DNA from 2 places in the Roseibium sp. QJM3NY_11 genome. Region 2 is predicted to be linked to the other one. Evidence: predicted binding sites of a transcription regulator. Region 2 holds the regulator's gene; the other holds the start of a gene.
What was found. Region 2 encodes PhoB, which activates phosphate uptake and scavenging genes when phosphate is short. Its sites were predicted from a motif close to TGTCATNNANCTGTCAT; they were not measured.
Positions count from the first base shown of each region.

Region 1: a site for PhoB is predicted at 2,228-2,244, ahead of AC0VX3_RS03635 (esterase-like activity of phytase family protein). Genes of this name have one in related genera too.

Region 1 covers NZ_CM149660.1:774,903-786,728, forward strand. The annotation lists gene AC0VX3_RS03620 (ArsR/SmtB family transcription factor) at 1-177, shown strand, start outside; gene AC0VX3_RS03625 (arsenate reductase ArsC) at 197-706, shown strand; gene AC0VX3_RS03630 (multidrug effflux MFS transporter) at 808-2,007, opposite strand; gene AC0VX3_RS03635 (esterase-like activity of phytase family protein) at 2,322-4,535, shown strand; gene AC0VX3_RS03640 (LysR family transcriptional regulator) at 4,665-5,570, opposite strand; gene AC0VX3_RS03645 (aldo/keto reductase) at 5,671-6,708, shown strand; gene AC0VX3_RS03650 (YqaA family protein) at 7,273-7,704, shown strand; gene AC0VX3_RS03655 (spermine/spermidine synthase domain-containing protein) at 7,858-8,577, shown strand; gene AC0VX3_RS03660 (LacI family DNA-binding transcriptional regulator) at 8,605-9,600, opposite strand; gene AC0VX3_RS03665 (ABC transporter substrate-binding protein) at 9,754-10,776, shown strand; gene AC0VX3_RS03670 (ABC transporter permease) at 10,845-11,826, shown strand, end outside.
Region 2 covers NZ_CM149660.1:4,712,226-4,724,051, forward strand. The annotation lists gene AC0VX3_RS21595 (efflux RND transporter permease subunit) at 1-120, opposite strand, end outside; gene AC0VX3_RS21600 (efflux RND transporter periplasmic adaptor subunit) at 132-1,508, opposite strand; gene AC0VX3_RS21605 (Hsp33 family molecular chaperone) at 1,693-2,667, opposite strand; gene argF (ornithine carbamoyltransferase) at 2,680-3,609, opposite strand; gene AC0VX3_RS21615 (acetylornithine transaminase) at 3,606-4,805, opposite strand; gene AC0VX3_RS21620 (GcrA family cell cycle regulator) at 5,241-5,771, shown strand; gene phoB (phosphate regulon transcriptional regulator PhoB) at 5,845-6,543, opposite strand; gene phoU (phosphate signaling complex protein PhoU) at 6,735-7,427, opposite strand; gene pstB (phosphate ABC transporter ATP-binding protein PstB) at 7,460-8,257, opposite strand; gene pstA (phosphate ABC transporter permease PstA) at 8,269-9,618, opposite strand; gene pstC (phosphate ABC transporter permease subunit PstC) at 9,618-11,090, opposite strand; gene AC0VX3_RS21650 (substrate-binding domain-containing protein) at 11,177-11,826, opposite strand, start outside.

The sequences.
Region 1 (11,826 bases), 1.9 Mb from region 2:
TCGGTGCTGCTGCAGGCGGGTCTTGTCCGCAACGAACGCGAGGGGCGGATCATCCGCTATTTCGCGGATCTGGACGGCACCAGGCAACTGTTGACGTTCCTGATGGCTGACTGCTGCGGCGGTCATCCGGAATTATGCGCGCAGGTCATGGAAACGATTGCCTGCCATAAATCGTAAACCACGCTGGGAGACCCCAATGTCGGACGAAGTCTATAACGTGCTTTTTCTATGCACCGGCAATTCCGCCCGGTCCATTCTGGCCGAATCCATCCTGAACAGGGACGGACAGGGCCGTTTCAAGGCCTATTCCGCCGGCTCTCACCCGAACGGCAGTGTTCGGCCCGAAGCTCTGGAACTGCTGAATAAACTCAATTTCAAGACCGAAGAGCTTCGCTCCAAGGACTGGAGCGAGTTCGCGGAACAGGGTGCCCCGGTGATGGATTTCGTCTTCACCGTGTGTGACAACGCCGCAAGCGAAGTCTGCCCGGTCTGGCCCGGCCAGCCGATGTCGGCCCATTGGGGCCTGCCGGATCCTGCGGCGGTTGATGGTACGGAAGCCGAGCGGCGGCTGGCGTATAGCGACGCCTTCCGCATGCTGAACAACCGCATTTCGATCTTCATGAACCTGCCGATAACGTCCCTGGACAAATTGTCCCTGCAGAAGAAACTGGACCAGATCGGCACGTCCGCCCACGAGCCGGCCTGAAGTGCCGCGTCGGGCACCCGCCCGACGTGACGCCATCCGGTCTCTGACGCCCTCAGCATTCGACCCACCCTGTGCTCATCCGGGCGCAGGGTGATCTGTTTTCAGGCCGGCGCGTTGTGGTGCCGTTCCGGGCGCAGGGTCAGCAGGGCGATGATCAGAGCCGTCAGCGCACAGGCCGCGACCGCGCCGACCAGCGGCAGCGGCGTGCGGTCGAAGAACGGACTGCAGATCAGGATCATCACGCCGCCGGACACCATCTGGAACGTGCCGCCCAGGGACGAAGCCATGCCGGCATGCTCGCCGTGCTCTTCCAGGGACATCACCATGGTCGGGGCGATGACCTGTCCGAGGCAGGTGTTGCCGAGAAACAGCAGGGCCATGAGCACCGGCAGGTCGTCGATGCCGCTCCAGACCAGCACGAACAGCAGCGACGTTGCCGCGGCGAAGCCGCAGACTGCCAGCAGGGCGACACGGCCCATGCCGAAACGTTCGCCGAATGTTGCCGCGAATTGCGACGACGCAAAGAAACCGACGGCGTTGAGCGCGAACACCAGGCTGAAGCCCGTCGGTGTCAGTCCGTAATGGCTCATGTAGACCAGCGGCGCGGCGGCGATGAATACGAAGAAACTGGCCAGCGAAAAACCGCTGATCAGGGTCAGGCCCATGAACCGGGCATCCCTGAGCAGATAGACCGCGCTGCGGATCATGGCGACCGCATCGATCCGTGCGCGGCGCTCCGGCGGCAGTGTTTCAGGCAACAGGAAGGCCATTTGCACCATTGCGGCGAATGCCAAGACTGCAAGAACGCCAAAAATCAGCCGCCAGCTGCCGAATTGTATGATCACGCTGCCGGTCAGCGGTGCCAGCATCGGCGAGATGCTGATGACCAGCATGACGAGCGCCATCAGCCGGGTCGCCCGGCTGCCCGTGTGCAGGTCGCGCACGACGGCGCGCACGATCACCATCGGGGCGGCCGCGCCAAGCGCCTGGACGAAGCGGCCGATCGTCAGCGTCGAGACATCCGGCGCCGCCGCGCACAGCGCGGAGCCGGCGATAAACACGACGAGGCCGATGAATACCGGCATCTTGCGGCCGAACCGGTCGGCCAGAGGTCCGTAGATCATCTGCGCCAGACCGAAGGCGATGAAATAGACCGTGAAGGTCATGTGGACCGCCGCGTCGTCGGTGTTCAGGTCGCGCACGATTTCTGGCATCGCCGGCAGGTAGAGGTCGATTGCGAACGGGCCGACTACAGCCAAGAGCCCGAGCACGACTGCGGCGCGCACAAATCCGATCTGCATGAAATGTTCCGATAAAACCGGCGCCTGGGCACAAAAGCACAACAGGCGCGAAACATGGGGAACCACCAGAGTGGAAGACCCGGCTATCGAAGTCGAGTCCTTTCTGGTCTGAAGCCTTGCGAAAATCGCATATCCGGGTTGCGTGGCAAGCTCATTGAACTTGCGGATGTGTTTTCCCGGATGCCGGAAAAGCCGCCTGAAGATTCCATCCACCGCCGTGTGTCATCAAAGCTTCATTCAAGTGTCACCGATCTTGCAAGGAGCCCTTCTAGCTTGCCGCCATCTTTAACTCGACATTTGTGGGAGCAAGTGCAGTGGCGAACCTTCGCGGACGTTTTTTAAAAGGTGTCAGTCTTGCCGTATTGTTCGGCCTCGGGGCCGTTCCGGCTGCCCAGGCCGGTTATTTCGAGCGCATCAATTCCTACCCGGTCTACAAGACCCTGCCGGATGGCGCCGACAAGGCGACGGAGACGGTTGCCGAAATCATCTACGCTTCCAAGGACGGCCGCACGCTGGCCTTCACCGACAGCCCGGGCGAGGCGATCGTGTTCGTCAATGCCGCCAATCCGCTGAATGTCCAGCCGCTGGCGCGCGTCGCGCTCGGCGGTGAGCCGACATCCGTTGCTGTCGGCGCCAGGGCCGCCTACGCCGGTGTCAACACCAGCGAAGACTTTATCAACGCCACCGGCCACATGGCCGTGATCGCGCTGGACGGCATGGGCATCACCGCGATATGCGACGCCAAGGGCCAGCCGGACAGCGTTGCGATCTCGCCGGACGGAAAGTTCGTTGCCATCGCCATCGAGAACGAGCGCGACGAAGACCTCAATGACGGCGTAATCCCGCAGATGCCAGCCGGCCATCTTGCGATCTTCGACCTCGACGACAACGGCATGCCGACCAACTGCGACGCGGTCCGCATCGTCGACATGACCGGTCTGGCCGAGGTGGCGCCGACCGATCCGGAGCCGGAATTCGTTTCCATCAACTCGAAGAACCAGGCTGTCGTCACCCTGCAGGAAAACAACCACATCGCGATTGTCGACCTGGCAAGTGGCGACGTGACCGTGCATTTTTCCGCCGGCACGGCATCCGCTGAAAATATTCCGGTCTCCAAGGCACGCATGAGCGATGCCTCGGGCTCCACGGAAAATGTCCGGCGGGAGCCGGATGCGGTTGCCTGGATCGACGATGAGCGCTTCGTCACCGCCAACGAAGGCGACTATGAAGGCGGCTCGCGCGGCTTCACGATCTGGAACGCAAACGGCAACGTCCTGTTCGACAGCGGCAACCAGATGGAACATCTGGGCATGTCGCACGGTCATTACCCGGCCAAGCGCGCCGCCAAGAAGGGCACCGAGCCGGAAGGCGTCGCCATCGGCGCGTTCGGCGGCGAAACGCTGATCTTCGTCAACTCCGAGCGCGGCAACTTCGTCGCGGTCTACAGGGACACCGGCGCCGAGCCGGAATTCGTCCAGCTCCTGCCGACGCATGTCGGTCCGGAAGGCCTGCTGGCGATCCCGAACCGCGATCTGTTCGCGGTTGCCAACGAGGTGGACGAAGACGGTGTGCGCTCGCATGTCTCGCTCTACCAGTACGGCGCCGAGGCTCCGGCCTATCCGTCGATTGTCTCCATGCTTGACCCGGAAAAGCATGCGCCGATCGGCTGGGGCGCGTTGTCGGCCCTCGCTGCGGACCCGCAGGACGCCAACACGCTCTACGCAGTCAGCGACAGCTTCTATGACGATGCCCGCATCTACACGCTGGACATCGCCTCCAAGCCGGCGAAGATTACTTCCTATGTGACGGTCACCGGTTTCAACCAGTCCAAGCTGGACCTGGAAGGCATTTCGGTCGCGAAAGACGGCGGCTTCTGGCTGGCGTCAGAAGGCCATCCGGAAAACGACCGCAGGCATCTGTTGCTGAAAGTCGGTACCGATGGTGCGGTGAGCGAGGAAATCACCCTGCCGCAGTCTCTGATCGACCAGGCGCAGCGTTTCTCCTTCGAGGGTGTTGCCGAGTTCGAGATGAATGGCGAGACCCTGGTGGCCGTCGCCGTTCAGCGCGAGTGGAAGGACGATCCGAAGGGTCACAGCAAGATCGCCATCTACAACCCGGCGGACAAGTCCTGGGGCTTCGTCCACTATCCGCTCGACGCGCCGAAAAGCGCCGCCGGCGGCTGGGTCGGCCTGTCTGAAATCGTCTCCATGGGCGACGGTGACTTCGCCATTCTGGAGCGCGACAACAAGGGTGGTGAGGATGCCGCCATCAAGCAGATCACCACGATTTCGCTGAAAGGTGTCACGCCCGCGGCCCATGGCGAGACGCTTCCGGTTCTGGACAAGCACTTCGCGATGGACATCCTGCCGGCCATGGCCAAGGGCAAGGGCTGGGTTCTGGACAAGCCGGAAGGCCTGACCATCACCGCCGACGGCCGCCTGATCCTGGTGACCGACAATGACGGCGTTGACGATGCGCCGGGTGAAACCCAGCTCATCGACCTCGGCCCGGTGTCCCGCCTGAACTGAGGCACATCGTTCAAGGTCTTCCCCGAGTTTTCAGGCCAGGACCTGACGGAAGGCCCGGCGGCTTCGGCTGCCGGGCCTTCATTCGTTTGAAACGGTCGCATGAACGCCTGGTGCCCGGGTCCAGAGACCTCAGGAAACCCTGCCATGATCCGCCAGGTAGTCGAGCAGAGCCCGGACACGGGAGGGTAACGGACCGCCCTGGCCGATATGGAGGGCATGAAAGGCTTCCCTGTCACCGGGATTGAGATGATCGAGCACGGGAATGAGACGGCCGGCGGCAATATCGTCGCGGACCGTGAAGGCGGCCAGCCGGGCGAGCCCGTTTCCGCTCAGGGTGAGCCGGCGAAGGGCCTCGCCGTCGCTTGCCTGTACGCGGCCGGCGACCGGCAGAACGATCGTCCCGCCCTTGTCCTTCAGCGGCCAGCCATCGACCGTTCTGGCATAGCCGAACCCCAGCCGGGAATGCTTCTGAAGATCCTCAACGCCTGCAGGTGTTCCAAATCGCTCAAGGTAGGCGGGAGAACCGACGATGACCATGGCGGTCTCGCCGAGCTTGCGGGCGACGAGGCTTGAACTCTTCATCGGGCCGGCGCGCACCGCCACATCCGTCCGCTCAGCCAGCAGGTCGACGACCCTGTCGGTCTGGACGAGATCAAGCGTGATGCCGGGATGAAGCTCCAGGAAGACCGGCAGGACCGGTGCCAGGACATGGGCCGCGTAGGACGCGCTGGTGTTGAGGCGGATACGGCCGACAGGCTCTTCTCCGGCGCGCGCACTGCGCTCCGCGTCCTCCATATCCGCAAGGATGCTCGAGGATCGTTCATAGAACGCACAGCCTTCGGGAGTGAGCTGAAGGGCGCGCGTCGAGCGGTTGACCAGCCGCACGCCCAGCCGGGCCTCCAGGCGCGAGACAAGCTTGCTGACGGCGGACGGGGTCATCAGGCAGGTGCGGGCGGCGGCTGAAAAGCCGCCTTGCTCCACCACTTGCACGAAGACTTCCATTTCTCCGGACCGATTGACCTGGGAGCGCTCCATCTTTCCTTCAATTCACAAATGATATTCTTGACAGCATTCTAATTCAACAAGGGGTCGGCGTCTATCTTTCGCTCAGCGCGACAACCGAAAGGAACATCCAATGGAATATCGCACGCTCGGCCGGTCCGGTCTGAAAGTCCCTGTCCTGAGTTTCGGCGCCGGCACCTTTGGCGGATCGGGGCCCTTGTTCGGCGCCTGGGGGAATACCGGCGTCAAGGAAGCCGGCCGCCTTGTCGACATCTGTCTCGAAGCGGGGATCAATCTCTTCGACACTGCTGATGTCTATTCCGGCGGCGCGTCGGAAGAAGTCCTCGGCGCGGCGCTCAAGGGGCGGCGGGACAAGGTGCTGATCTCGACAAAGGCAGGCCTGCCCATGGGGGACGGGCCGAATGAGGCAGGGTCGTCGCGGCTGCGGTTGATCCGGTCGGTGGAAGACGCGCTGAAGCGGCTCGGTACGGATCGTATCGACATTTTCCAGCTCCATGCCTTCGACGCTTTCACACCGGTGGAGGAGGTGCTTGCCACGCTGGACACGCTCGTGCGGGACGGCAAGATCCGCTATGCCGGCGTCTCCAACTTTTCCGGCTGGCAGATCATGAAGTCGCTGGCGGCCGCCGAAAAAAACGCCTGGCCGCGGTATGTCGCCAATCAGGTCTATTATTCGCTGATCGGGCGCGACTACGAGTGGGATCTGATGCCGCTCGGTGCCGATCAGGGGATCGGGGCGCTCGTCTGGAGCCCACTCGGCTGGGGGCGGCTGACCGGCAAGATCAGACGGGGCGTGCCGCTGCCCGAAGGAAGCCGTCTGCACGAGACCGCCGATTTCGGTCCGCCCGTGGAAGACGACCATCTTTTCAACGTGGTGGATGTGTTGGACGAGGTGAGCCGCGAGACCGGGAAAACCGTGCCGCAGGTCGCACTCAACTGGCTTGTGCAGCGTCCGACGGTCTCCTCCGTCATCATAGGCGCGCGCAATGAAGACCAGCTTCGCCAGAACATCGGCGCGGTCGGCTGGTCGCTCTCGGGTGAGCAGATCGGCAGGCTGGACGCCGCCAGTGCGGTCACAGCGCCTTATCCGCATTTCCCCTACCGGAGGCAGGAAGGCTTCGCCCGGTTGAATCCGCCACTCGCCGGCTAGCCACATGAGGTGCCCGGGGCACCCGGCACGGGCGATGGCGCGTACCGGTTTCGCCGCGAAAGACCCGGCACCTTCGGCTGCCGGGTCTTTTTTCTTGGCATCGTCATCGCGGAGGCAGCGCAGCGAAAATGATGGATCAGGGGTCCTAGGTCTGCCGGGGGCCGATGTGCAGGTGTGACCGGGTTTCCGGCGCTCCGCCCCCTTTCAAGAGATTTGCCCGGCCGGGAGCGACTACGTCCACCGTTCTTGCGAAATGGTCGCCTCCTCCCCGGTGCCTTCCCCGACTTGATCGGGGATCCACTCATTTCCAGAGCGGTTCGACAGGATGTCCGGCCGTGCAGCTTCGATCCGCCACCGCGGCAAGCGGCAAGCGGCATTGGATCCCCGATCAAGTCGGGGAAGGCCGCCCTGGATGTGGTCAGGCAATCTCTTTCGAAATGCGTTCATGACGTCAGAGAGCGTGGATGCCGGACGGCTTCTCTCGAGAGTCTATGGCAAGCTCCGCGTTTTGTCGTATAGGAGGGCCATGATCTTCCTCCTGAACATGTCGGCCCGTCCCGCCCCATGAGCGCCAGCCTCGTCGGCCTCTTCGGGATTTCGTTTCTCGCGGCGACCCTTCTGCCGGCCCAGTCCGAACTCGGGCTCTCCGGGCTGATTGCCACCGGAACCGAGCCTGTCGTCCTGCTGGTTGCCGCGGCCAGCCTCGGCAACACGCTCGGGTCCATGGTCAACTGGGGGCTGGGTCGCGGCGCCGCGGCGTTCTCTGACGCGTCCTGGTTTCCGCTCAAGCCCGAGAAGCTGGCACGCGCCACCGGCTGGTACCGCCGCTACGGCCGCTGGTCCCTGCTGATGAGCTGGGCACCGGTGATCGGCGACCCGCTGACCCTGGCGGCCGGCGTGCTGAGGGAACCCTTCTGGAGTTTCGCCATCCTGGTGGCGATCGCCAAGACGGCGCGGTATCTGATGGTCGCGCTGGTGACCTTGCAGGTGTTCTGAGAGGCAGGCCATCGGGGTTCCGGCTCGAGGGGGGCGGGAGCAAGTGGAGACGCCGCTCGTTTGGCTTGGCTTGGCCATGATGTCCATGGCGATTTGTGTCTCTGCCGAAGGTCCGCTCTTCCCAAAGCGCCAATCCATCGCCATGGTGCCCTGATGAGCGCATTGTTTGAAGAACTCGACTATTCACCCACGCCCATCGGCGCGATTTCCCTGCGGCGACGGCATATCCTTGCCCTGAAGACCGATGTCTTCGAGATACTGCTCGGCGAAGAGCACCTGATGTCGAGCCTGTTCACCGCCTCGGAAGTGGCGCTGGCCGATCTGGGGATCGCGGCGTTGAACGGTGGGGATCTGGATGTGCTGGTGGGCGGGCTGGGCCTTGGCTACACCGCAAAGGCCGCGCTGGCGCATGACACCGTTGCCCGGCTCACGGTTGTCGACCTTCTGGAGCCGGTGATCCGCTGGCACCGGGAAGGGCTGGTGCCGATGAAGACCGAACTGGCCGACGACACGCGCTGCAAGCTGGTGCAAGGGGATTTCTTTTCCCTGGCGGCGTCGGACACCGGCTTCGATCCGGACAGGCCCGCCCGTCAATACGACGCCATCCTGATCGACATCGACCATACGCCGGAGCGCCTGCTGCATGGCGGGTCTGAAGGGTTCTACACCGCCGAAGGCCTGCGCGCTTTGAAGCGGTTCTTGAAGCCCGGCGGGGTTGTCGGCCTGTGGTCCGACGAGGCCCCGGACGGGGCGATCACGGGGTTGCTCGGCGAGGCCTTCGAAGAGGCCTGGGCCGAGCCGGTTGTCTTCGCGAACCCGCTGCAGGACGGGCGCGAGGTCACGCAGGCAGTCTACCTTGGCCGCAAGGGCTGAGCTGACTTCAAGTCAACGCGACATTCCCTAGTCGAGAATGCTGCCACGCCAGACCAGGCGTGACTGCAGCGTGACCGTACGCGGGGTGTCGTCCGCCGCTTCGGACAGATAGGCGACGGTGGCATCGGCGATATCCTCCACCGGCTGACGAAACGTCGTCAGGTTGTAGCTTTCCCAGGACGCCTGCTCGATGTCGTCGAACCCGATCACGGAGACATCTTCCGGCACCCGCAGCTTGAAGCGGCGGCGGGCGGCGTCGACCACACCGCAGGCGACCAGATCCGTCGCGCAAAAGATGCCGTCGGGTCTTTCCGGGCGGGTCAGAAGCCGTGTGCCAACGTCAAGACCTGTCTGGTAGGATGTCGTTCCGCTTGCTTCTTCAACGACCTCGGTTCCCGTTTCGGCGGCGGCTGCGCGAAACCCCCGGCAACGATCCTCCAGACTGGGCGTGCCTGCCAGGGACGAGGCAAGCGCCGGGCGGGAGCACCCGGCGGCAGCAAGCGAGGCGAAGGCCTGACGCCCGGCGGCAAGATCGTCCACCCTGACCCGCAAGGTGCCCGGCAGTTGCTCGTTTCGATTGATCAGCACCAGGCGCATGCCGTTGCGCAGACAGGTTTCGGCCAGCGAAGCATCGGGCATGCCGGACAGAACGATGGCGGCGTCAGTGCGATAGGAAATGGCCTGCCGCAGGGCTTGTGCAACGCTTTCGTCCGAGCGGTCCGTATTGATGAGCAACCCGACCTTGCCGGCGGCCTGCAATTTCTCAGACAGGGTGGCGAGCAGAAAGGATCGATAGGGTGTCTGGATCTCGGCGGCAATCAGTGCAACGATGCCAGTCTTCGAGGTCAAAAGCCCGCGCGCAAGGTTGTTGACGTGATAGCCGAGTGTTTCGGCTGCCGCGTGCACCTTGGCCCGGGTTTCGGAAGAGACGGATGCTCCGGGTGTAAACGCTCGCGAGACAGCCGTGCGCGATACGCCCGCCAGTTCCGCGACATCCTTCGCGCTCACCTTGTTCTTGATCATGTCACATTCTCGCAATGCTGTGCATCTGGCTCTTTCGATCTAATTATAGCAAATTTTTGACACTTTCTTGACAAAGGTCGCGGTTGATTGCAATTTAATGCACAGGTGTGCATAGCATCTATTCCCAGATTTTTGGGAAAATGGGAGGAAATTATGAAGTCATTGAAATATGCCCTTCTGGGCGGTCTTGCCGTGTTGCCTGCCAGCGCAATGGCGGACGAACTGAACCTGATCTGTTCGGCTGACGTTGTCATCTGCGAGAAGCTGGTCAGCGAATTCGAGGCCGGTCATTCGGACATCGACGTGAACATGGTGCGTCTGTCTTCGGGCGAGGCCTATGCCAAGATCCGGGCAGAGGCCCGCAACCCGCAAACCGATCTGTGGTGGGGCGGCACCGGCGATCCGCATCTTCAGGCCGGCCAGGACGGGCTGAGCGCGAAGTATGAATCGCCCATGCTGGGTGAGCTTCAGGACTGGGCGCAAGGCCAGGCCAAGGTCTCCGACTATCACACCGTGGGGGTTTATTCCGGTGCGCTCGGTTGGGGCTACAACACCGAAATCCTTGAAGGAAAGGGCATCTCTGAGCCGAAGTGCTGGGCTGACCTGCTGGATCCGGCGCTGAAGGGCGAGATCCAGATCGCCGATCCGAACTCGTCTGGCACCGCCTACACGACGCTGGCGACGCTGGTGCAATTGCTTGGCGAAGACGAGGCGTTCGACTTCCTCAAGAAGATGCACGCCAATGTCTCGCAATACACCAAGTCGGGCAGTGCGCCTGTGAAGGCTGCCGCACGCGGTGAAACCGGTCTGGGGATCGTCTTCCAGCATGATGCCGTTTCTCAGGCTGTGTCCGGGTTCCCGATCGGCGTTGTCGCCCCTTGTGAGGGAACCGGTTACGAGATCGGTTCCATGTCCCTGGTCGAGGGTGCTCAGAACCCCGATGCCGCGAAGACATTTTACGATTGGGTGCTGACGGCGGAAGTCCAGAACATGATGCCGGAGGCGGGGTCGTTCCAGATCCCTTCCAACGCCAGTGCAACGCCGCCGAAGGAAGCTCCGGATCTGTCGACGATCAAGCTGATCGACTACGACTTCGCCGAATACGGCAGTGCGGACCGGCGCAAGGCGCTTCTGGCGCGCTGGGATAAAGAGGTCGGCTCGTTGCCGCTTCAATAAATCCCTGACAGGGCGGGTGGCCTTCCGGTCACCCGCTGCCCGGCCTTCCAGACCCATCGGACCGAATCATGACATCCAGAGACAACCGCAGGCTCGATCTGATCCTTGCGGCGGGGGTCTTCGCGTTGATCGCGTTGCCCTGGTACCGCATTCGCTCGGGCTTCTTCAGCTTCGAATGGCTGGAAGATTTCATTTCTTCAGAAAAACTCTGGCCAGGCCTGGTGCAGGGTCTGACGGGGCGCTGGCAGCTCTGGCCCATTCTGGCATTGCTCGCCGTTGCTATTTTCCTGCGCATCACACAGGCGCCCGGAAAGCGGGGCGGTGCGCTGATTGCCGTCGGCGCGGCGGGTCTCGCCTGGATGCTGGCCGAGGGGCTGGCTATCGGCCTGCGCGGCTGGAACTGGGGGCTGCTTGAGGCAATCTTCGGCGATGTCGCCGGGCAGCCGGCCTTCGGTGCCGGCGCCGTTGTGCTGGGGACGCTCTTCGCCCTGATGATCTCTTTTGGCGCTGCCGAACGGGGCGCCCTCAAGGGCGATGCCTTCGTGCTGGGTGCGATCACCCTGCTGGTGCTGCTGGTTGCCGTGTTTGTCTTCTATCCGCTGGTGTCGATGTTCACCGGCGCGTTCCAGGAATTCGACGGGTCCTTCACCAGCGAAGGCGTGCGCCGGAACATCATCGATCCGAAAATCTGGTCGCTGGCGTGTTTCTGGGGCGGCAATTGCGGCGTTGCGTGGCGCACCTTCTTCCTTGCGATCTGCACCGCGACCGGGACAACCCTGCTCGGCCTGGTGTTCGCGCTGGTGGCAACACGGACCGGTTTCAGGTTCAAGAAGTCGTTGCGCCTCTTGACGGTGCTGCCGATCATCACGCCGCCCTTCGTCGTCGGCCTGGCGCTGACCATGCTGCTGGGGCGGTCCGGATCCCTGACCCAGGTGATCGAGGCCGCCACGGGCTGGGAACTGGGGCGCTGGCTTTATGGCCTCACCGGCATCTGGATTGCGCAGATGCTGAGTTTCACCCCGATTTCCTTCCTCGTCCTGATCGGCGTCG
Region 2 (11,826 bases):
GTTGAGCTTGGCAAAGCCATAGGCCCCGAACAGGACCATGACCGCCATGATCAGGTTGGCCGCATTGGCGTGCCGGACGATCAGTTCCAGAAGGCCGCGGGATCGCGTTTCGAACTCCATCGGGCGCTCCGTCACTTGCCCGCCCCTGCGTTGTCGGCGCTTTCGGACACGTCCTTCACCAGCAGCCCTTCGCCGACTTCCGGAATCCGGGTGACCAACAGGGTCTCCCCGTCCGCCAGCGCGCCTGTCACCAGAATGAAACCGTCATCGATCGCGAGCGCCGTCACTTCGCGCGGCACGAGACGGCTCTCCTCGACCACATAGACCGTGCCCTCGCCGTAGAATGCCGTTTCCGGTATCCGGAAACTGTCCGGGTAGCTGCGGTCCGACAGGGAAACCTCGACAAAGGCACCAGGGCGCAAGGGAACGTTCGCACTGGAAGTGTCGACCAATGCAATCAGTTCGACGCCACCACGGCTGCTGGCGACATCCGCGCCGATGCGGCTGACGCTGGCCGGATAGGTGACCGGCTCGTTGCCCAGATACCAGGTGACCTGGACCGGACGGCCGACGACCGTTCCCGTCTCAGCGAGAAGGCGGCCGTACTGATTGTCCGACAGGGTGAACCGAACGTCGAAGGTATCGCTCTTGTAGAGCGACACGATGGCGTCGTTGACGCTTACAAGCCGCCCGAGTTCCGCCGACTGGGACCGCACGATGGCATCGAAGGGAGCCTTCAGGACTGTATTTTCAAGCTGGCGCCCGGCATTTTCCAGCCGCCATTCAAGGCGCTTGATCGCGGCATTCTGCTGGACGACCCTGGCTTCTTCCAGGGCAAGGGAATTCTGCGCCTGTTCCAGTGTCTGCCGGCGCTGCGACACGATCAGCTTGCGGTCGTCAAGGGTGCGTTCCGTAACGGTGCCCTTGCCGAGAAGATCTTCCGCGCGTTGCAGGTCCTTTTGAGCAAATTCAAGCTGTTCGCCCGCCCTGACGACATTGCCCTTTTCAAGCTCGACACGGCCTTCGCTCTCGACCAGCGCGGCCTGCGCTTCGGCAAGATTGGCTTCCGCTTCGGTGAGGGCGCCCTCATAGTCGAACCGGTCGATGGCCACCAGCAGCTCGCCTTCGGAGACGGCTCCGCCCGCCTTCAGGTCGGGATGAACCTCGACCACTTCCCCGGCGACAAGGGCGCGCAGATCCACTTCCCGTCCCGCCGCGGTTTCTCCGAAGACGCTGATAAGGGGCGCATGCTCGCCCCGGACAAGCGTCACGGTTTCTGCGGCATAGCTTGTTTCCTGGATGGCCCTCTTGGCGACTTCCGGTTTGGAGGCGACCAGCAGGTTCATCCCCTTGACCGCGCCGAACAGAATGGCGAATGCCAGAAGGACCTGCAACACAGCCTTCAGGACAAGCGCAAGGCTCCAGTTGCGCTGCCGTTCCCCGCGCAGGGGCGACAGAACTTCAGGGACCGGCTGCTTGCCGGAATCCGGCTCCAAAGACTGCAACATGTTCAACGTACCACGGGCCATTCGGGGTCAAGTTAACGGGCATGCGTCCTGCGTGCTCGACGGAGAGGTCTGTTTCGCACTGCAATATACAGGACCCGATTACCCTTTCAGGTTAATTCTGGCACGCGGAAATTTGTAACGAGATGTGACCGACGGACGCAGCTGCGTCCGCCGGAAGCCTCAGTCAGCCGTCAAATTCGTAGCGGCTGCTGCAGAACTCGCAAGTGACGACGATCTTGCCGTCCTCGGTCATGTCAGCGATCTCGTCGGCGCTGAAGCCGGCCAGAACACCCTGGATCTTCTGGCGCGAGCAGCTGCATTTGTCGGCCAGCGGCTGCGGATCGAACAGGCGCACGCCGCGCTCGTGGAACAGACGGAACAGCAGCATTTCCACGCTGACTTCGGGATCGGTCAATTCGACATCCTTGACCGTCTCGACCAGCACCTTGGCTTCCACCCAGGCGTCGTCTTCGTCGACCTGATGCGGCTCGGTTCCCTCGGGCGCGTCGCCCGGATCGATATCGGCCTGCTTCATGCGATCCGGCGACTCCGGCAGAAACTGGATCAGCACACCGCCGGCAGTCCAGGCCCGCGAATGCGCTTCACCCTCGTTGCGGGTGAACAACTCGCCGACGCCGAGACGCACCTCGGTCGGGATCTGTTCGGACCGCTCGAAATACCGCCGGGCCACTTCTTCAAGCGACACGCCGTCCAGTTCCACCAGCCCCTGGTAACGCTGCATGTGCTTGCCCTGGTCGATGGTCATGGCAAGATGCCCATGGCCAAGCAGAGTTTCCGGCGTTGCCTTGCCGGCCGTCATGAGCGCCTCGACCGCGTCCGCGTCGAAGGTGGCGCAGGCCCGGATCGCGTCTGGTGTCGCGAAGTCCACGACAAGCATGGACACAGGCCCATCGGTCTGGGTCTGCAGGGTAAACCGGCCGTCGAACTTCAGGGACGTTCCGAGCAGACTGGTGAGCACGATGGCTTCCGCCAGAAGGCGTGATACCGGCTCCGGATACGCGTGGCGTCCCAGGATCTGTTGCAAAACCGGTCCGAGAGCGACGGCACGGCCGCGCACGTCCAAGGCTTCCACGGCAAAAGGCCGGACCGCATCCAGCCCGGCCGGTGCGATGCCCAGTTGGTCAAGATTCAATGCCACGATGGCTCTGCCTCAAGCTGCGCCGAAACACCAGGCCAGGATACCCTTTTGGGCATGGAGACGGTTTTCGGCTTCGTCAAACACTACGGAGTTGGGACCGTCCATGACCTCGGAAGTGACTTCCTCGCCCCGGTGGGCCGGCAGGCAATGCATGAACAGCGCGTCCTGCCTTGCCTCGGCCATCAACCGCTCGTTCACCTGATAGGCGCTGAGGAGATTGTGACGGGTTTCATTGTCATCGTCTCCCATGGACACCCAGCAATCGGTGACGACACAGTCGGTTCCCTTGACAGCCTCATATGGGTCCGCGGTGACGACAATTGAACCACCCCTGGCGCGCGCGGCGTCAATCAGGTCCCGAGGCGGTGCCAGCTCCGCCGGTGTCGCGATGCGCAGTTCGAAGTCGAAGCGGGGAGCGGCGTGGATCCAGGAGGCCAGCACATTGTTGCTGTCGCCGGTCCAGGCAACGCTTTTGCCGCTGATCGATCCGCGATGCTCCTCGAATGTCAAAAGGTCGGCCATGATCTGGCAGGGATGCGAGACCTTGGTCAGACCGTTGATCACGGGAACCGTGGCATTCTCGGCCAGCTCGTTGAGCTGGTCGTGGTCCAGGATGCGGATCATGACCGCATCGACGAAGCGCGACAACACCTGTGCGGTGTCGGCAATGGTTTCGCCGCGGCCCAGCTGCATTTCCGCTCCGGTCAGCACGAGGGTTTCCCCCCCCAGTTCACGCATGCCGACATCGAAGGAAATGCGTGTGCGGGTCGACGGCTGTTCGAAGATCATCGCCAGCACCTTGCCGGCCAGCGGGCCTTTGCCGCGGCGCACACCATTGCGGCCGGCCTTGATCTTCTTGCCGGCCTCCAGAATGGCGCGCAGCTCATCGCCGTCGAAATCGGTCAGATCGAGAAAATTCCGATAGGATTCATTGGCGGTCATCCGGCCGCTCCTTCCACCAGGTTCGTTTCAATTGCCAGGGCGGCCACTTCAAGGCGCTCCATGGCAATCGCAATTTCGTCTTCACTCATCGTCAGCGGCGGCATGATGCGGACGACGTTTTCGCCCGCAGGAACCGTCAGCAGACCGGCATCCCGTGCAGCCGCGACAAAGTCTCCGACCGGAACGACGCATTTCAGACCGAGCATCAGGCCATTGCCGCGCACTTCGCCAAGAACAGCCGGATGACTGTCCACGAAACCGGCCAGCTTCTGCTTGAAACTGAGCCCCTTGCGCCGGACGTCCTCCAGAAAGCCGTCCGACAGAACAACGTCCAGCACCGCATTGCCGACCGCCATGGCCAGCGGATTGCCGCCGAATGTAGTGCCATGGGTTCCGGGCGCGAGCGCAGCGGCCGTTTCGGCGGTTGCCAGACAGGCGCCCATGGGAAAGCCGCCGCCGATGCCCTTGGCAATCGCCATCAGGTCCGGCTCGACACCGCTCCACTGGTGCGCGAACAACTGGCCCGTCCGTCCGACACCGGTCTGGATCTCGTCATAGATCAGCAACAGGCCGTTTTCGTCGCAGAGCTTGCGGACGGCTCGCAGGAATTCGGCGGGGATCTCGCGGATACCGCCTTCGCCCTGGATGGGCTCGATCGCGATTGCCGCCGTCTGCGGTCCGATCGCGGCCTTCAGCGCGTCGATATCGCCGACGGGCACCTGGTCGAAACCAGGCGCCTTCGGGCCGAAGCCTTCCAGGTACTTGGCCTGGCCGCCGGCAGCGATGGTCGCAATCGTCCGGCCGTGGAAGGCCCCCTCGAAGGTGACGATATGGAACCGTTCGGGCTGACCGTTGTCATAGTGATACCGGCGCGCGCATTTGATCGCGGCTTCCATGGCTTCCGCACCGGAGTTCACGAACAGCACCTTTTCGGCAAATGTCGCCTCGCACAGCCGCCGGGCCAGGCGTTCCCCTTCCGGGATCTGGTGCAGGTTGGAAACGTGCCAGAGCTTGCCGGCCTGCTCCTGCAGCGCCTTGACCAGATGTGGGTGGCTGTGTCCGAGCGCGTTCACCGCAACCCCGGAGCCGCAATCGAGGAATCGTCGGCCGTCTGCCGTCACCAGCCAGACACCTTCCCCGTGATCGAATGCCAGTTCCGATCTTGCGTAATTCCCGAACAATGCGGTCGCGGACATAACCTCGTTGAACTCCTCAAAAACGGCCGATTCTTCAGCGTCACCGTGACGCCGCAAGGCACCTGCAAACGGTGCGCCCGGCCAAAACGCAACGTGCCGCCCGATAAGGCGGCACGCAGCAGTTTTCTTATACACTGCCCCCACCATGGACTGTCAATGGAAATGCGCCGCGGCGCTCCGACAGCGCGCGAATGGCAAATTCCTCAAAATTCTCAAGTACCTCGCCATAATTGGGGAAAAGTCGGTTCATCCCCAACTGGATTTGGGTGAACGGTTGCCTGACAAATTAACGTTATTGTAACCTCTGGGACATCACACACGAGATCTCGTGCGGCAAATCATCAAGAGGCACTAGATATGCCATCCTTAGGCGCGACTACGTGCGCTTAACACGAGGTTAATGGCTGCAGGGCAGCCCAAGAAAAGGGTGCGGCAATGAGTTGGACAAACGACCGGGTTGAGCTTCTCAAGAAGCTTTGGAGCGACGGATTGAGCGCGAGCCAGATCGCAGGCGAGCTGGGTGGTGTCACGCGCAACGCCGTCATCGGCAAGGTGCACCGTCTGGGCCTGTCCGGCCGGGCCAAATCAACCTCTTCCAGCGCGAAGCCGCGGCGGGCCCGTCCCGCTTCGACCGGTGCCGCAACGCCGAAGAGACCCGCCCAGCAACCGCAATCCATCGGCGCGACGGCGCTGAAAGCAGATTTTGCTCCGGCCCCGGCCATCGTACCCAAGCCGGCCGTTGAGCCGATTGCGGATCTTGTGCCGATCTCGCAGCGGGCAAGTATTCTGACGCTTACGGAGCGGACCTGCAAATGGCCGATCGGCGATCCGGCGACCGATGATTTCTATTTCTGCGGCCGCCAGTCCGACCCCAGCGTTCCCTATTGCACCCATCACTGCAAGATCGCCTACCAGCCCATGGCCGACCGCCGCCGCGATCGCAAGGTTGTCGCCCAGGCGGGCTGACCGCAGACATCGCGTTCCCATACAGCAAAAACCCGCCGACATGGCGGGTTTTTTCGTATCAGGCTGCCGCGTTTCAGGCGGAGACGGTGAACTGATCGTTGAAGGCATAGCCCGCACCCCGGACGGTCCGGATCGGGTCCTTGGCCTTGCCCTTGTTGAGAGCCTTGCGCAAACGGCCGACATGCACATCGACCGTGCGTTCGTCGACGTAGACGTCATGACCCCAGACACCGTCCAGCAACTGCTCGCGGGAGAACACCCGGCCCGGAGACGTCATCAGGAATTCCAGCAGCCGGAATTCTGTCGGACCCAGGTGGATTTCCTTGGCATTGCGACGCACACGGTGGGTTTCCCGGTCCAGCTCGATGTCTCCGGACCGCAGCATGGTGGAGACCACTTCCGGACTGGCCCGGCGCAGGATCGCCCGCACGCGCGCCATCAATTCCGGTACGGAGAACGGCTTGACGACATAATCGTCGGCGCCGGTGGACAAGCCCCGAATTCGCTCCGCTTCTTCACCCCGCGCCGTGAGCATGATCACGGGCAGCCGCTCCGTGTCCTCGCGTGCGCGCAGCCTGCGGCACAGCTCGATGCCTGACAACCCCGGCAGCATCCAGTCGAGCAGAAGAAGGTCGGGCTGGCTTTCCCGAAGCCGGATTTCGGCCTCGTCACCCCGGACACACGCTTCGACAGCGTAGCCCTCTGCTTCCAGATTGTATCTTAGTAGAAGGCTGAGGGGTTCTTCGTCTTCAACGATGAGCACCTTCGGCATACATCTCGCTCCAATTTCGGCAACCGGCGCAACAGGTCCCTGACCTGGCGCCGGCCGGTTCTTTTTCCGTGATCAATCTCGACGGAACCTTACGTATCGTGCTTGCGTCTGACCGGGCACGAAATGCTTTGCGACTTGTGACCCGGTCAACATTCGGGTGTCCGTTCGCTTCCGATTGAACCTTTGGTGACCTAGGCGCCGGTTTCGTCGACTTTCGCACGGTCTTCCGGCAAACGGTCGCCTGTGACCATGTAATAGACGTTCTCGGCAATGTTGGTCGCATGATCGCCGATCCGCTCGATGTTCTTTGCGCAGAACAGCAGATGGACGCATTGGGTGATCACCCGCGGATCTTCCATCATGTAGGTCAGCAGCTCGCGGAACAAAGACGTATAGATGGCGTCGATTTCCGCGTCGGCTTCCTGTACGCGGCGGGCTTCCTCCGCGTCCTTGCGCGCATAGGCATCCAGCACCCGCTTGAGCTGCGCGAGGGCAAGCTCCGTCATGTGCTCGACACCGATCGCAAGCTTCTTGGACTGCAGGTCGCTGTCGATCGCGATGGCCCGTTTGGCGACGTTCTTCGCCAGATCACCGACACGCTCCAGATCGTTGGAGATGCGGGTTGCCGCGGTGATCTCGCGAAGGTCCTGGCCCATCGGTTGACGGCGCGCGATCAACTCGATCAGCTTGCTTTCGACTTCCTGCTGAAGACGGTCCAGACGGGCGTCCTTGTCGATCGTCGACCTCGCCAGCTCCAAATCCTGGGAAACCAGTGCGGAAATGGCGTCGGCAAACGCCTTTTCGGCCAGTCCACCCATTTCGGCGACCTTGCCGGCCATGGCCGTCAGTTCTTCATCATAAGCCGAGACTGTATGTTCAGCCATTCTGTAGTCCCCTTGAGATTTACGGAAATCGCCTAGCCGAAGCGGCCAGTGATGTAGTCCTGTGTACGTTTGTCTTTCGGATTGGTGAAGATGTCTTCTGTCAGACCTTCCTCAACCAGCACGCCGAGGTGGAAGAATGCGGTACGCTGAGACACGCGGGCGGCCTGCTGCATGGAGTGCGTCACGATCACGATCGTGAAGTTCTCGCGCAGTTCGTCGATCAGTTCTTCCACCTTGGCCGTGGCGATCGGATCAAGCGCCGAACACGGCTCATCCATCAGGATCACTTCCGGGCTGACGGCGATCGCACGGGCAATGCACAGACGCTGCTGCTGACCACCGGACATGCCGGTGCCCGGCTCGTCCAGGCGGTTCTTCACTTCTTCCCAAAGACCGGCTTTCTGAAGGCTGGAGGAAACGATTTCGTCCAGATCGGTCTTGTTCTTTGCAAGTCCGTGAATGCGCGGACCATAGGCTACATTGTCGTAGATCGACTTCGGAAACGGGTTCGGCTTCTGGAACACCATGCCGACCTTGGCGCGCAGCTGCACCGGGTCCACCTTCGGATCGTAGATATCCTCGCCGTCGATCTTGATCGACCCTTCCACCCGGCAGATGTCGATCGTGTCGTTCATACGGTTGATGGTCCGCAGGAACGTCGACTTGCCACACCCGGACGGACCGATGAAGGCGGTGACCGAACGTGGTTGAATTTCAATGTCCACGTCCTTGATGGCGTGTGTGTCGCCATAATAGACTTGCACTTTTTTTGCGGAAATCTTGCTGTCGATCATGTTTTTCGCCTGTTCAATATTCGGCATCTCGTTCATCGGATCATCCCTTACCAGCGGCGCTCGAACCGGCGGCGCAGGATGACCGCGAGAACGTTCATGGTGAGGAGGAACACCAGAAGCACGATGATTCCACCCCAGGCTTTTTCGTAAAATGCATAGTCGGCGCGCGCGGCCCATGTGTAGATCTGCGCCGGCATTGCCGAGTTCGGATCGGTGAAGCCTGCCACGATACCTTCAGGGTATCCGCGTGCCACGAAGCCGACCATGCCGATCAGCAGCAGCGGTGCCGTTTCACCGAGTGCCTGCGCCAGACCGATGATGGTGCCGGTCAGGATGCCGGGCATGGCCAGAGGCAGGACATGATGAAAGATGGCCTGCATCTTGGACGCCCCAACCCCGAGCGCGGCGTCCCGAATGCTCGGCGGCACCGCTTTCAGCGAAGCCCGGGTCGAGATGATGATCGTCGGCAGGGTCATCAGCGTCAGCACCAGCCCGCCCACAAGCGGTGCGGACTGCGGCAGGTGCATGAACTGGATGAAAACCGCCAGACCCAGAATACCGAACACGATCGAGGGGACGGCCGCCAGGTTGGAAATGTTCACTTCGATCATGTCCGTGAACCTGTTCTGCGGCGCGAATTCCTCCAGGTAGATGGACGCGGCCACACCGATCGGCAGGGACAGGAACAGGACCACCAGCATCATGAAGAACGAGCCGACAACGGACGCGCCGATGCCGGCGCCGCCCGGATTGTCCACGCCCGAATCCGCACCGGTGATGAAGTTCCAGTTGAAGACGTTGGTGATGACACCCGCCTCAACCAGATTGTCGACAAGATCCAGATCGCTCGCCTGCAGGAACCGGCTGTCGGTCATGTTCTCGCGTGTCACGCGGCCGTTGATGTAACCGTCGACCCTGGACGAGGCTGCAAGTTCAAATGCCACCGGCGCGCCCAGCTTGTCCGGGTTGGCCTGGAAGTATCCGCGAATGGTTCCGCCCGGCTTGCCGACGATCCGCTCGATGGCGGCCGCGTCGAAGGGAACATCCACACCGCGCTCCTCGAGCTGGCCCTGCAGCGCGCCGACAAAGATCTGCTCGTAGGCCTTGGTCTTGAAGAGTTGCGACTCCGCAGCGTCGAACTGTTCCTGGGACAGGGAGAAACTGACCTTTACCACGGTCTTGGTGAAAGCCGGCAGGCCCTCGGAAATGATCGACGCCGCCAGGACGACGAGAAAGAACAGGCCGATTGCGATCGCGCCGATGCCGTAGGCCTTGAACCGGGTCTCGGACGCATTGCGCCGGCGCGTCAGATCATCAAGCGCATAGAGCGATTTCGATTTGACCGGTGCATCGGAAGACGCCCCGGACGTCAAGGGAGGAAGGTTTGTGTCGGTCATCAGTCATACTGCTCCCGGTACTTGCGCACGATGTAAAGCGCAACAATGTTGAGACCCAGGGTCACTACGAAGAGTGTCATGCCCAGGGCGAATGCGACCAGCGCAACCGGTGACGCGAAGTCGGCATCGCCTGTCAGCTGACTGACGATCTTGGCGGTCACCGTGGTCATGGCTTCGAAGGGATTGAGGCTCAGGCGCGCAGCCGCACCGGCCCCGAGCACCACGATCATGGTTTCACCGATCGCGCGGGACGCGGCCAGCAGAATGGCACCGACAATGCCGGGCAAGGCGGCGGGAAGGATGACCTTCTTGACGGTTTCGGACTTGGTGGCCCCCAATCCGTAGGAGCCGTCGCGCATGGCCTGCGGCACCGCGTTGATGATGTCGTCGGACAGGGAACTCACGAACGGGATCAGCATGACCCCCATCACCAGACCGGCCGTCATGACCGCCGTTCCCGCCTTCATGATGCCAAGACCACCGTCGCCGAAGACCGACAGCAGCATGGGACCGACAGTCAGGAGGGCGAACAGGCCGTAGACGATGGTCGGGATGCCCGCGAGTATTTCAAGCAGCGGCTTGGCAACGGCGCGCACTTTCGGGCCCGCATATTCGGACAGGTAGACCGCCGCGAACAGGCCGATCGGGACGGCCACGGCAAGCGCCACGATGGAGATGTAGAAGGTGCCCCAGAGCAGCGGCAGGATGCCCAGTTCGGATGAACCACCGCGGCCGGAGAAGCTCGGCGACCAGGTCAGGCCGAAGAAGAAGTCCATTGCCGGATACAGCCGGAAGAACTCCACCGTGTTGAAGACCAGCGACAGAACGATGCCGAGCGTCGTGAGAACGGCGATCAGGGCGGCGGAGAAGAGAGCGACCCGTATGCCCTTTTCGACGGTGTTGCGCGCCCTGAAATCCACGTTGGTCTCGCGCAGGGCCAAAAGAGCCCCGGCGATGGCAGCCAGAATGACGACGATCGACATGATCAGGTTGCCGGTCGAGACCACGACCCGGTAAGCCTGCGCGGCGCGCATCACCGGCTGGGTGATCTGGGAGGTGACGATCTGGCCGGCATCCTTGAGCCGGGCCGTGATGTCATTGAAATCGGCCCGCGCGTTGCGCGCGAAGTCCTCGGTCATCTGACCGGAGGCGACCACATTGTCCAGTCCCTGCGCAGCACGCCGGACCTCCGCCATCACGAGGCCGAGGGAGGATCCTTCGCTGATCGCCGATTGCGGGATCATGCCGGAAATTCTGCTGTCGACGTAGAACGGCTGGGCAAGCAGCCAGACAATAAGAATGAGAAATGCCGGCACGGCGGCTTTCATAGCCACGTTCGAACCGTAGTAGGAAGGCAGAGAATGCAGCAGCCGCATGTCGCCACCGGCGCTGGCCAAGGCACGCGCGCGCCCAACTACGTAGCCAACCAGCGCGATGGCGAGCACGATCACAATGAGCCAGAACAAGGACATTGGGTCCCCCGAAAGAATGAAAATGTCCGGAAATGAAAAAAGGGGCGGCGCGTGGTGCCGCCCCTCGATAACGAGCCGGGGCTCGATTACTTCATGGTTTCTTCAGCAGCGATGGCAGCCTGGGTAGCAGCCAGCTCCGGATCGGCAACGAGGCCGTACTGAGCCAGCGGGCCGCTCGGGCCGGCAATTTCGTCAGCGATGAAGAACTGAGCGTATTCCTTCAGGCCCGGGATGACGCCGATGTGTGCCTTCTTGACGTAGAAGAACAGCGGACGCGAAACCGGGTACTCACCGGTGGAGATGGTTTCGGTGGACGGAGCCACGTCGCCCATGGTCGCAACCTTCAGCTTGTCGGTGTTGTTCTCGTAGAACGCGAGACCGAAGATGCCGATGCCGTTCGGGTTGGAGTCGATGCGCGCCAGGGTCTCGGTGTAGTCGCCGTCGATGTCGGTGGACTTGCCGTCCGCACGCACGTCGATGCAAGCGTCTTCAGCGTCGTCCTCGGACATGCCGCTGTCGAGCATGGCCTGCAGGGCGCCGGTTGCTTCACAGCCAACAGCCAGAACTTTTTCTTCGAACACTTCACGGGTGCCGTGCTTGGTGCCCGGGATGAACGCGGCGATACCAACGTCCGGCAGATCGGCGTTGAACTCGGCCCAGTTGTTGTACGGGTTCTCGACGATTTTGCCATCCTTCAGGACCTTGGAACCAAGGGCGTTGAAGATGTCAGCCGGCT